DNA from 3 places in the Streptomyces sp. CAU 1734 genome. Region 1 is predicted to be linked to each of the others. Evidence: riboswitches for the same ligand, from Rfam matches in the RefSeq annotation. Region 1 holds a riboswitch; each other region holds the start of a gene.
The links. A riboswitch is a leader RNA that binds a small molecule or an ion and turns the genes downstream of it on or off. The one in region 1 is predicted to bind cobalamin.
Positions count from the first base shown of each region.

Region 1 (3,266 bases):
GAGCACGGTCGCCCCCTCCTCCCCCACCAGCAGCAGATCCAGCGGCCGGGCGAGTGAGAGCAGCAGCGGCAGCCCCAGGCAGACCACGATGCCGGGCGCCCAGAGGGTGTCCCAGCGGGCGCTGCCGAGCCCGCCCAGCGACCAGTAGAGCGCCTCGCGGAAGTGCTCGGGCCGCGCGGAGGCGACCAGTACGAGGGTGGTGACGGCGGAGAGGATGTACGAGACGGTCACACCGGCCAGCACCAGCCGGGTGCCGCTCATCGTGCCGCCGCCGCGGGCCAGTCCGTAGACGAGGGCCAGCGCGACCAGCGCCCCGGCGAACGCCCCGGCGGGCATCGCGACGGCGGTGGTGGCCCCGACCCCGAGGGTGAGCACCACGACCGCGCCGGTGGACGCCCCGGAGGAGATCCCGAGCAGAAACGGGTCGGCGAGCCGGTTCCGTACCAGCGCCTGGAGGACCGTGCCGACCACGGCGAGCCCGGCGCCGACGGCCGCGCCGAGCAGCACCCGGGGCAGCCGTACATCGACGACGATCGTCCGGAAGGGGCTCGGCGCCGCCCCCGGCAGCAGGGCCTCGATCACCTGTCCGGGCGGGATGGAGACGGAGCCGGCGGCCAGACCGGCCACGACGGCCGCCGCGAGGGCGGCCAGCAGGCCGGTGACCACGGCCGGGTACCGCAGCCGGGCGGCGGCACCCGCCCGGGGCGCCGCCCCCGGCCGCCCCTCCTTCACGAGCGGCGGCCGGGAGGAGACGTCGGAGGTCACCGCGCGGTCTCCGGCGCGAGCTGCGCGGCCAGCTTGGTGATGGCGTCGGGCATCCGGACCCCGACGACCGCGTCGGAGAGCGGCAGCACGGCGAACCGCTTGTTCTTGATCGCCGGGACATCGCGGAGCGCCGGGTCCTCCAGCAGCCGCTGCTTCTTCTGCTCGACGCTGGTCTTGCCGTAGTCGTAGATCACGACGATCTCGGGCTTGCGGGCCACCACCTGCTCCCAGGTGGCGTCGCCGAAGGTCTTGTCGAGGTCGGCGAAGACATTCCGGCCGCCCGCGCGGGTGATCAGCTCATTGCCGATGCCCTTGCCGCCGGCCGTGAAGGCGGTCTTGTCGCCGCTGTCGTACACGAAGACGGAGACGGCCTTCCGCCCCTTCAGCTTCTCGCCGGTCGCGGCGACGGAGGCCCGTGACGCCTCGATCCACTTCTTCGCCCGGTCACCGGCGCCGAAGGTGCGGCCGACCTCGTCGACCTCCCGGTACACATCGTCCAGGGTGGTCTTCGACTTGGTGCAGTACTCCAGATTGAGGCGGCTGTCGATGCCGGACTTCTTCAGCTCCTGGCGGGTCCGGCCGTCCTTGGCCTCGAAGGCGCTCGCGTAGCCGCCGTAGACGAAGTCGGGGTTGGCGGCGAGCAGCTTCTCCTTGGAGGGGTACTCCTTGGCGAGTACGGGTATCGCGGCGTACGCCTTCGCGTACTCCGGCAGCACCTGGTCGTCGAGATAGGCGGTGCCGACCAGGGACTTCTCCAGACCGAGCTCCAGCATGACCTCGGTGACGTGCTGGTTCATGGTCACGGCCCGCTTCGGGGGCGCCTGGTAGGTGGTCTTCACACCGCAGTTGTCGACGGTGTACGGGAATCCGGGGGCCGGCTTCGCGGCATCGGTCTTCTTCTCGGTCTCACCACCGCAGCCGGTGAGGGCGAGCGGGAGCAGCAGCGCGGCGGACATCAGGGCGGAACGGCGCCTGGACATGACGGGGTACGGCCTCCTCCGGGGATTTCCACGTCCCCTTGGTGCTGGGAGAAGGCGGCAGGTCAGTTCCTGGCTGGCGAGCGCCCCGCGGACGGGAGCGCTCGGTCACAGTGGCGGGACCGCGCCGGATTCGCACCGGCTTCCTGGGTCCAGCCGCCCACTTGTCGGATCTTCCGACGGGATCAGTATGCAGCCACGATCTTGACCTCTTCCTCGCTCACCTCACCGGCGACGATCCGGAAGGAGCGGAACTGGAAGGGGCCCGCGTCGTCGTTGTCGGCGGTGGAGACCAGGACGTAGTGGGCGCCGGGTTCATTCGCGTACGAGATGTCCGTACGGGACGGGTACGCCTCGGTCGCGGTGTGCGAGTGGTAGATGATCACCGGCTCTTCGTCGTTGTCGTCCATCTCCCGGTAGAGCTTGAGGAGATCCGCCGAGTCGAACTCGTAGAACGTGGGCGAGCGGGCGGCGTTCAGCATGGGGATGAACCGCTCGGGCCGGTCGGTGCCCGCCGGGCCCGCGACCACGCCGCATGCCTCATCCGGGTGGTCCGCGCGGGAGTGCGCCACGATCTGGTCGAAGAGAGCCTGGGTCAGCGTCAGCATGCCGATCAGGATAAGCAGCCCGCCGCGGGCGGCCCGGGGCGGTGCCCCGGGCCGTCCGTCCGCGCGAGGGTCAGCCCCTGCCCGCGCCGGCCTTGCTGAACGCCGCGCCCTGCGGGTCCTTCTTCTTCAGTACGAGGTAGGCGACGGCCAGCCCCAGCGCCCAGACGGGGGCGCAGTAGAGCGAGATCCGCGCGTCCTTGTCGATCCCCATGAGCACGATCACCATGCCGATGAAGGCGAGCGCGAACCAGCTCGTCCAGGGGGCTCCGGGGGCCTTGAAGGAGGACTGCGCCACCTCGCCGCGGTCGGCCTTGGCCCGGTAGCGGATGTGACTGGCCAGGATCATGATCCAGGCCCACATGCCGGAGATGGTGGCGAAGGAGACGATCTTGTTGAAGGCGTCGCCGGGCCACTGGTAGTTGATCCAGACACCGATCAGCATCAGCCCTGCCGAGAAGGTGGTGCCGATCAGCGGGGTGCCGTTGCGGGTCAGCCGGGTGAAGATCTTCGGGCCCTGGCTGTTGAGCGCGAGGTCGCGCAGCATCCGGCCGGTGGAGTACATGCCGGAGTTGCAGGACGACAGCGCGGCGGTGAGCACGACGAAGTTCACGATGGCCGCGCCGACCTGGAGGCCCATCTCGTCGAAGGCGGCGACGAAGGGGGAGACACCGGGCTGGAAGTTGGTCCAGGAGACTACCGACAGGATCATGATCAGCGCGCCGATGTAGAAGACGGCGATCCGGATCGGCACGGTGTTGATCGCCTTGGGAAGGTTCTTCTCCGGGTCCTTGGACTCACCGGCCGTGACACCGACCAGCTCGACCGCGAGGAAGGCGAACATCACGATCTGGAGGGTCATCAGGGTGCCGCCGATGCCCTTGGGGAAGAAGCCGCCGTCGCTCCACAGCAGGGAGAC
Region 1 is NZ_JBDQQP010000020.1:108,254-111,519, reverse strand. It holds gene AAFN69_RS30650 (iron ABC transporter permease) at 1-681, opposite strand, end outside; gene AAFN69_RS30645 (ABC transporter substrate-binding protein) at 762-1,745, opposite strand; cobalamin riboswitch at 1,788-1,934, opposite strand; gene AAFN69_RS30640 (M67 family metallopeptidase) at 1,928-2,350, opposite strand; gene AAFN69_RS30635 (amino acid permease) at 2,421-3,266, opposite strand, start outside.

Region 2 (3,266 bases), on a different contig from region 1:
TCCGCCGCAGATTGATCTCGGCCGGACTGCCCGCGCCCTCGCAGATCACGGCGTCATGGGTGCTCAGCAGCTCCTCCAGACACCCCACCACCGTGGAGAGCAGGGCCTCCTGGCGTCCGCCGTGGTAGCCGCGCGCACTCAGCTCACCCACCGGCTTGCCCATGAGGACCACCTGGCTGCTGCGGTCACCGCCGGGCTTCAGCAGCACCGGATTCATCAGCGCGCTCGGCTCGGCCCGGGCGGCCTGCGCCTGCATCGCCTGCGCCCGGCCGATCTCCGCGCCCTCCCGGGTCACAAAGGAATTGAGGGACATGTTCTGCCCCTTGAAGGGGGCCACCTTCACCCCGCGCCGCACCAGCCAGCGGCAGATCCCGGCGGTGACCACGCTCTTGCCCGCATCGGATGTCGTACCGGCGACCAGCAGCCCGCCGCCCCGTCCGCGCCCGTTCACCGGGTCACTTCCCTTCCCTGTCGGTCCGCACCACACGCCGCCACAGCAGCCGTCCCGCGAGACCGGCGCCCAGCGCCAGCACACTCACCCGCCGCGACAGCCGGACCGCCCGTTCGATGTCGGCGGCCTCCACCGGCCGCCCCTCCCCGTGGAGCACCGGCCGGTGCTCGACCCGGCCGCCGTACGCGAGAGTGCCGCCCAGCCGTACGCCCAGGGCGCCCGCGAAGGCCGCCTCCACCGGTCCGGCGTTGGGGCTCGGATGGCGGTGCGCGTCGGCCCGCCAGGCCCGTACGGCCCGCACCGGGTCCCCGCCCGCGAGCACCGCGAGCCCGGCCGTCAGCCGGGCACCGGGCCATCCCACGACATCGTCCAGCCGCGCCGAGGCCCAGCCGAATCGCCGGTACCGGGGGGATTTGTGCCCCACCATCGCGTCCAGGGTGTTCACCGCCCGGAAACCGGCCAGTCCGGGCACACCGGCGAGGGTCCCCCACACCAGGGCGCCCACGACGGCGTCGGAGGTGTTCTCGGCGACGGACTCGACCACGGCGCGCGCGATCCCCCGCTCGTCCAGCGACTGCGGGTCGCGCCCGCACAGATGCGGCAGCCGCGCCCGGGCGGCCGTCACATCACCGGCGGTGAGAGCGGCCCCGATGGTGCGGGCCTCGCGGGCCAGCGACGTACCGCCGAGGACGGTCCAGGTGGTGCCGGCGGTCAGCGCCGCGGAGAGCGCGGGACTCCGGCGCACCCCGCGCGCGAGCAGCGCGGCGGCGGCGACGGTACCGCCCGCGCAGACGGCGGTGTGCAGTGCGCCCCAGCCCCGGTGGTCCCGCCACAGAGCCTGTTCGACGGCGCCGGCGGCCCGGCCGAACGCGGCGACCGGATGCCCCCGGCGGGGGTCGCCGAGCAGCAGATCGCCGATGAGACCGGCGGTGGCGCCGTACGCGAATACCCGGTCGGCACGCATCCGCTCAGACCGCGGTTCCGGTCCGGGCGGCCCGTGATGCCGGGGGTGTCACTGGGGCAGGGGCTGAACCGCGGCCGGGCATGGCTTCGTGTCCTCACTCAGGGTGTCCGCGCCCTGGTTCGACTGATCGGCGGCGAGAGTTCCTGGCTTCCGGGATCTCTCCCGGTGACAGTGGCGGGACCGCGCCGGATTTGCACCGGCTTCCTCTGCTGCCGCCGTAATGGCCCGGGCAGTCCACCACGCGGCGAGAACACCCGTCAACCTGCCGTTGACCTGCGGCGGGACAGTGTGCTGCGGCCCACACCCCACCGGCGGAAATGACAAACGGGCCGGTCACCCCCGCAGAAGGTGACCGGCCCGCCGGCCGGGACGGACGGCGGCCGCGGTGTGACACGCACACGCTCAGCCGCCGGATCGCCGTATCAGGTGACGATCAGGTAGATCCCGTAGCTCACCGCGGCCAGGCAGGCCGCGAAGCAGGCGTACGCGCCGGTCCGGGCCAGGGCCACGGAGGAACCGCCTTGGCCGTCGGCCGGGGCCTGCTTGCTCAGTCCGATGATGCCCATGACGAAGAGGCCCACCAGAGCGACGGTGGCGACGAGGCTCACGCCGAAGACGGAGCCGAGGGCTGCCCAGTCGATTTTCATACGGATCTGTCCTTACACCGCGGCCGGGCTGGCCGGGCCGTTCTCGGAGGCGTTGGCCGTGGGGGAGGGGATGGTGGTCTTGAAGTCGTCGTGGACGGCGACCTGGCCGGCCGGGGGCGGGGTGACGGCCGCGATGGCGGTGGTCACGACGCCGGGCTGCTCGCCCGTCTCGTCGACCTCGTTGACGTTGGTGTGGTCGACCACCTGGCGGCGGGAGTAGATCCAGATCGCGGCGGACGACAGGACCAGGAAGGCGGCGACGACGGCGACGCCCCAGTCGCCCTGCTTGGTCACGTACTCGGAGCCCGCGGCCACCAGACCGGCGGCCGGGAGGGTCAGACCCCAGGCGACGAACATCCGGGTGGCGGTGGACCAGCGGACCACACCGCCCTTGCGGCCCAGACCGGCACCCATCACCGCGCCGGAGCAGGAGTGCGTGGTTGAGAGCGAGAAGCCGAGGTTGGAGGAGGCGAGGATGACGCTGGCCGCGCTGGTCTGGGCGGCGAAGCCCTGCTGCGGCTGGAGGTCGGTCAGGCCCTTGCCCATGGTGCGGATGATGCGCCAGCCGCCGAGGTAGGTGCCGAGCGCGATGGCGACACCGGCGGAGACGATGACCCACATCGGGGGGTTCGAGCCGGGGGCGAGCACATTGCCGGCGACCAGGGCCAGCGTGATGATGCCCATCGTCTTCTGCGCGTCATTGGTGCCGTGCGCCAGCGAGACCAGACCGGCCGAGGCAATCTGACCGGCGCGGTAGCCCTTCGCGGTGGCCTTCTCATCGGTCTTCTGACCGAGCTTGTAGGTCAGCCGGGAGGCGAGGTACGCGCCGATGCCGGCGACCAGGGGGGCGGCGATCGCGGGGATCAGCACCTTGGTGACGACGGTGCCGCCGTTGACTCCGCTGACGCCGACCGAGGCGATCGTGGCGCCGATCAGGCCGCCCATGAGGGCGTGCGAGGAGCTGGACGGCAGGCCGACCAGCCAGGTCAGAAGATTCCAGAGGATGGCGCCGACGAGCGCCGCGAAGATCACTTCTGGTGTTATGCCTGACTCGTTGACGATTCCGCTGGAGATCGTCTTGGCGACCTCCACCGAGAGAAACGCGCCGACGAGGTTGAGCACGGCGGACATGGCCACCGCGGACTTGGGCTTCATCGCGCCGGTCGAGATGGTCGTCGCCATCGCGTTGGCGGTGTCGTGGAAA
Region 2 is NZ_JBDQQP010000013.1:54,466-57,731, reverse strand. It holds gene AAFN69_RS24725 (cobyric acid synthase) at 1-451, opposite strand, end outside; gene AAFN69_RS24720 (cobalamin biosynthesis protein) at 456-1,415, opposite strand; cobalamin riboswitch at 1,532-1,670, opposite strand; gene AAFN69_RS24715 (hypothetical protein) at 1,838-2,062, opposite strand; gene AAFN69_RS24710 (inorganic phosphate transporter) at 2,075-3,266, opposite strand, start outside.
Region 2: another riboswitch for cobalamin. It lies ahead of AAFN69_RS24720 (cobalamin biosynthesis protein); the one in region 1 lies ahead of AAFN69_RS30645 (ABC transporter substrate-binding protein).

Region 3 (3,266 bases), on a different contig from region 1:
GCGGTATCCATGTCGACAATCTCGACCTCGTCGTCAATGTCGACCCGCCGGCCGACCACAAGGACTATCTGCACCGCGGCGGCCGTACCGCCAGGGCCGGTGAGTCCGGACTGGTCGTCACCCTCGTCCTGCCCGAGCAGCGCCGCGAGATGAACCGGCTGATGTCGGACGCCGGTATCGCCCCCCAGACCACCCAGGTCCGCTCGGGCGAGGCCGAACTGAGCCGTATCACCGGCGCGCAGGCCCCCTCCGGTGTACCGGTGACCGTCAGCGCGCCCGTGGTCCAGCGGCCCAAGCAGCGCGGCGGAGCGCCGTTCCGCGGCCGGGGCACCCGCCCGGGCCAGCCCGGCCGCGCCGCCGGCACCTCCCGCCGCACGGCGGAGTCGCGCCAGACCGCCGAGGCCCGCAAGGCCGCGCGGGTCCGCCGCAGCGCCTGATCCACCGGGGCCCCGGCCGGGGCCCGATGCCGTACGGCTCTCTCCGGCACCCGCCGGGGAGAGCCCCCGACAGGACGTCTCGCCGAGGCGTCCTGTCCGCGTTTGCGGCAATGGCCGCCTCTGCCGAGTACCGTCCCTTGCCGTCTCATCGGTGACCCGGTATTGACGCGGTACTGAAAGAGGATGATGAGCTCCGGCTCGTAAGGGCCGGAATGCCGAATATGGCTGCACCGGATTCATCGCCCGATGCGGGGCGGAATCCGGCTTTCCCGCCCGCTGTCCTCCCGTCCGGCCGGATCGCTTTCGCGGTCATGCATTCCGGCGGGGGAAACGGGCGAATCAGCCGTACCCGTCGGCGTCTTCCCGGTGCGCCGCACGTGTTCCGCCGGACGCCGGGGCGGGCGGGCGGCGGCCCGGCCGGGGCTCGCGGAGACCCCCGTACGCCCCCTGTGAGCCGCCCCACCGGCCCGCCGCCGCCCTGCCGGGCGACGAAGTCCGGCACGGGCGTCCCGGCGGGCGGCGGTGCCGCCGAGGGCCCTCTCGCGCCCGTGCGCCGGGGCTCCGCATATCGCGGTCGGGATGCCGCCCCGCTATCATCGGGCAATGGTTCATCGGGCACGGGGCCCGATGCTTGTTGGGGGTTGTCGTGGTAGCTGGTCGTGTGGTGCGTTTCGACGGTGTACGGGGTTATGGATTCATCGCTCCCGATCACGGCGGGGAGGATGTATTCCTTCATGTGAACGACATGCTGATGCCCGAGTCGCAGGTGCATTCGGGTGTCGCGGTCGAATTCGAGATCGAGATGGGTGACCGCGGTCTGAAGGCGTCGTCCGTCCGGCTCGCGAAGGGGGCCGTGGGCGCCGCTCCCGCGGTGCCGGCCGCGGCCAGGCATCTGGACGGCGAGGATCCCATGTGCGATGTGCTCAGTGTCAGTGAATTCTCGCGGGATGTGACCGAGCTCCTTCTCGCGGCCGTGCCCTCGCTGACCGGGGATCAGATTCTGCGGATCCGCAATGAGATGGTGCAGTTCGGCAAGCGCCACGGCTGGACCGAGGGCTGACCGGCCTTGCCCGCCGGGCCGAGCCGAGTGCGGGAGAGTGAAGTGAACCGGAACCGGGTGCCCTGACGGCGCCCGGTTCCGCCGCGTTGCGCCCCTGTCGCACTCCCGGTTCCGCCGCGTTCCGCCGCCCTGCCGTGCTCCCGCTTCCCGGCCCGGCCGCCGTCCGCCGCGGCGAAGTACGCCAAATCCCCTGGTACACCGCGATGTTCGGGCTACGATGCGTCTGCTCCGGTCCGTACCGGGGTGGACAATTTCATGCGCACACGTCGGGGAAAGCCGGTGGGAATCCGGCGCTGACCTGCAACCGTGAGCAGCGCTCCCGCGCTGCGAGCCGGACCGCCCGGTGTGCCGCGCGCGTCGCTTCCCACTGTCACGGTCTGCAGCGCGGAGCCCCCGATCCACCGGCACCCCGGTGCCCGGCCCGCCCACCGGCGGACCGGAACCGGACGGATCCCGGGTCGTGTGGGGTCGTGCGGCGGACCCCCTGCCCGAAAGGCCCCACCGTGCGCCAGACACTCGCCCGCCGTGCCGTGATATCCGCCGCAGTACTCGGCCTCACCCTCACCGCGACCCCCGCCGTCGCCACCACCGGGACCGTCGACACCAACAAGCCCGTCAGGGTCACCCTCACCGTGCAGGGCCCCGAGGGCAGGCTCTTCAAGGGGAGCATCCGCACCAAGGGCCACGACGTGACCCCCGCGACGGGCGGCACCCACAAGTGTGACGGCACCAATGGCGGGCAGTACGCCACCCCCGTGCCCACGCCGACCGCGGCGCTCGACGACGCCGCGCGGAAGAGACACTTCACCTGGGACGGCACCTGGTACCCCTCCTTCGACGACTACTTCGTCGAGAGCGTCAAGGGTGTCAGCGGCGGCCCCTCCGCGTACTGGAACATCTCCGTGAACGGTGTCTCCACCCCGGTCGGCGGCTGCCAGTTCAAGCTGAACGCCGGCGACAAGGTCGCCTTCACCTGGACCGCCTTCTAGGCCGTCTCTCACGGATCTTGCCGGGCTCGCGTGCCCGGCACGCAGGCCACCCGGGCCCGGCGGCCCGGGTGGCGCCCCCGCTCCCCGGTCCAGCCCGATCCGTGCGAGACGGCCCGGCCGGGTGCGCCGGTCCGCCCCCTCGCCCGGGGCCGGACCGGCGCACCGCCGGCCGGTCGCCCACAGCTCGAACACCCCCTGTTCGACGCGCTGGTGAGCGCGGTGAGGCTCCGCCGGCACGGCATCACCGGCCCCTTTCGCCCCAGGGTCACCAATCTTCCGGCATACCGGATTTCAGCGATGGAAACGGGCTACAGTTTCAGCCACGCGCCAAGGTCACAGGGGGCAGATGTGGATCCTTTGCTGTTGGCAGCGGGAACCGCCGTGGTGTCCGCGATCACCGCCGAGGCATGGGCCGAGGCCCGCCAGGCGGTGATAGGTCTCTGGCAGCGCTTCACTCCGCAGGGGCGGACCGAGAGCATCGCGCTCGCCCTCGACGAGGACGCCCGGGCCATCGAGGCCGCCGCCGCGGACACCCCGGCCGATGACCGGGTCGCCCTCCGCCGGGAGCAGTTGGCCGAGGACTGGCAGAACAACTTCCGGATGCTGCTCCGCGACCACCCCGAGGCCCGGGAAGCCGTGATCGCCCTGGTCCGCGACGAGCTCGCGCCCCGGATCCCCGAGGAGCGGCAGCGGGAGCAGATCATCAACCGCATCACCCATGTCACGGTGCACAGCGTCACGGTGCGGGACGAGGGACGGTCCGTCGTCGCGGGCGGCGAT
Region 3 is NZ_JBDQQP010000021.1:26,410-29,675, forward strand. It holds gene AAFN69_RS30940 (DEAD/DEAH box helicase) at 1-437, shown strand, start outside; gene AAFN69_RS30945 (cold shock domain-containing protein) at 1,084-1,497, shown strand; cobalamin riboswitch at 1,720-1,857, shown strand; gene AAFN69_RS30950 (DUF4430 domain-containing protein) at 2,001-2,486, shown strand; gene AAFN69_RS30955 (hypothetical protein) at 2,850-3,266, shown strand, end outside.
Region 3: another riboswitch for cobalamin. It lies ahead of AAFN69_RS30950 (DUF4430 domain-containing protein); the one in region 1 lies ahead of AAFN69_RS30645 (ABC transporter substrate-binding protein).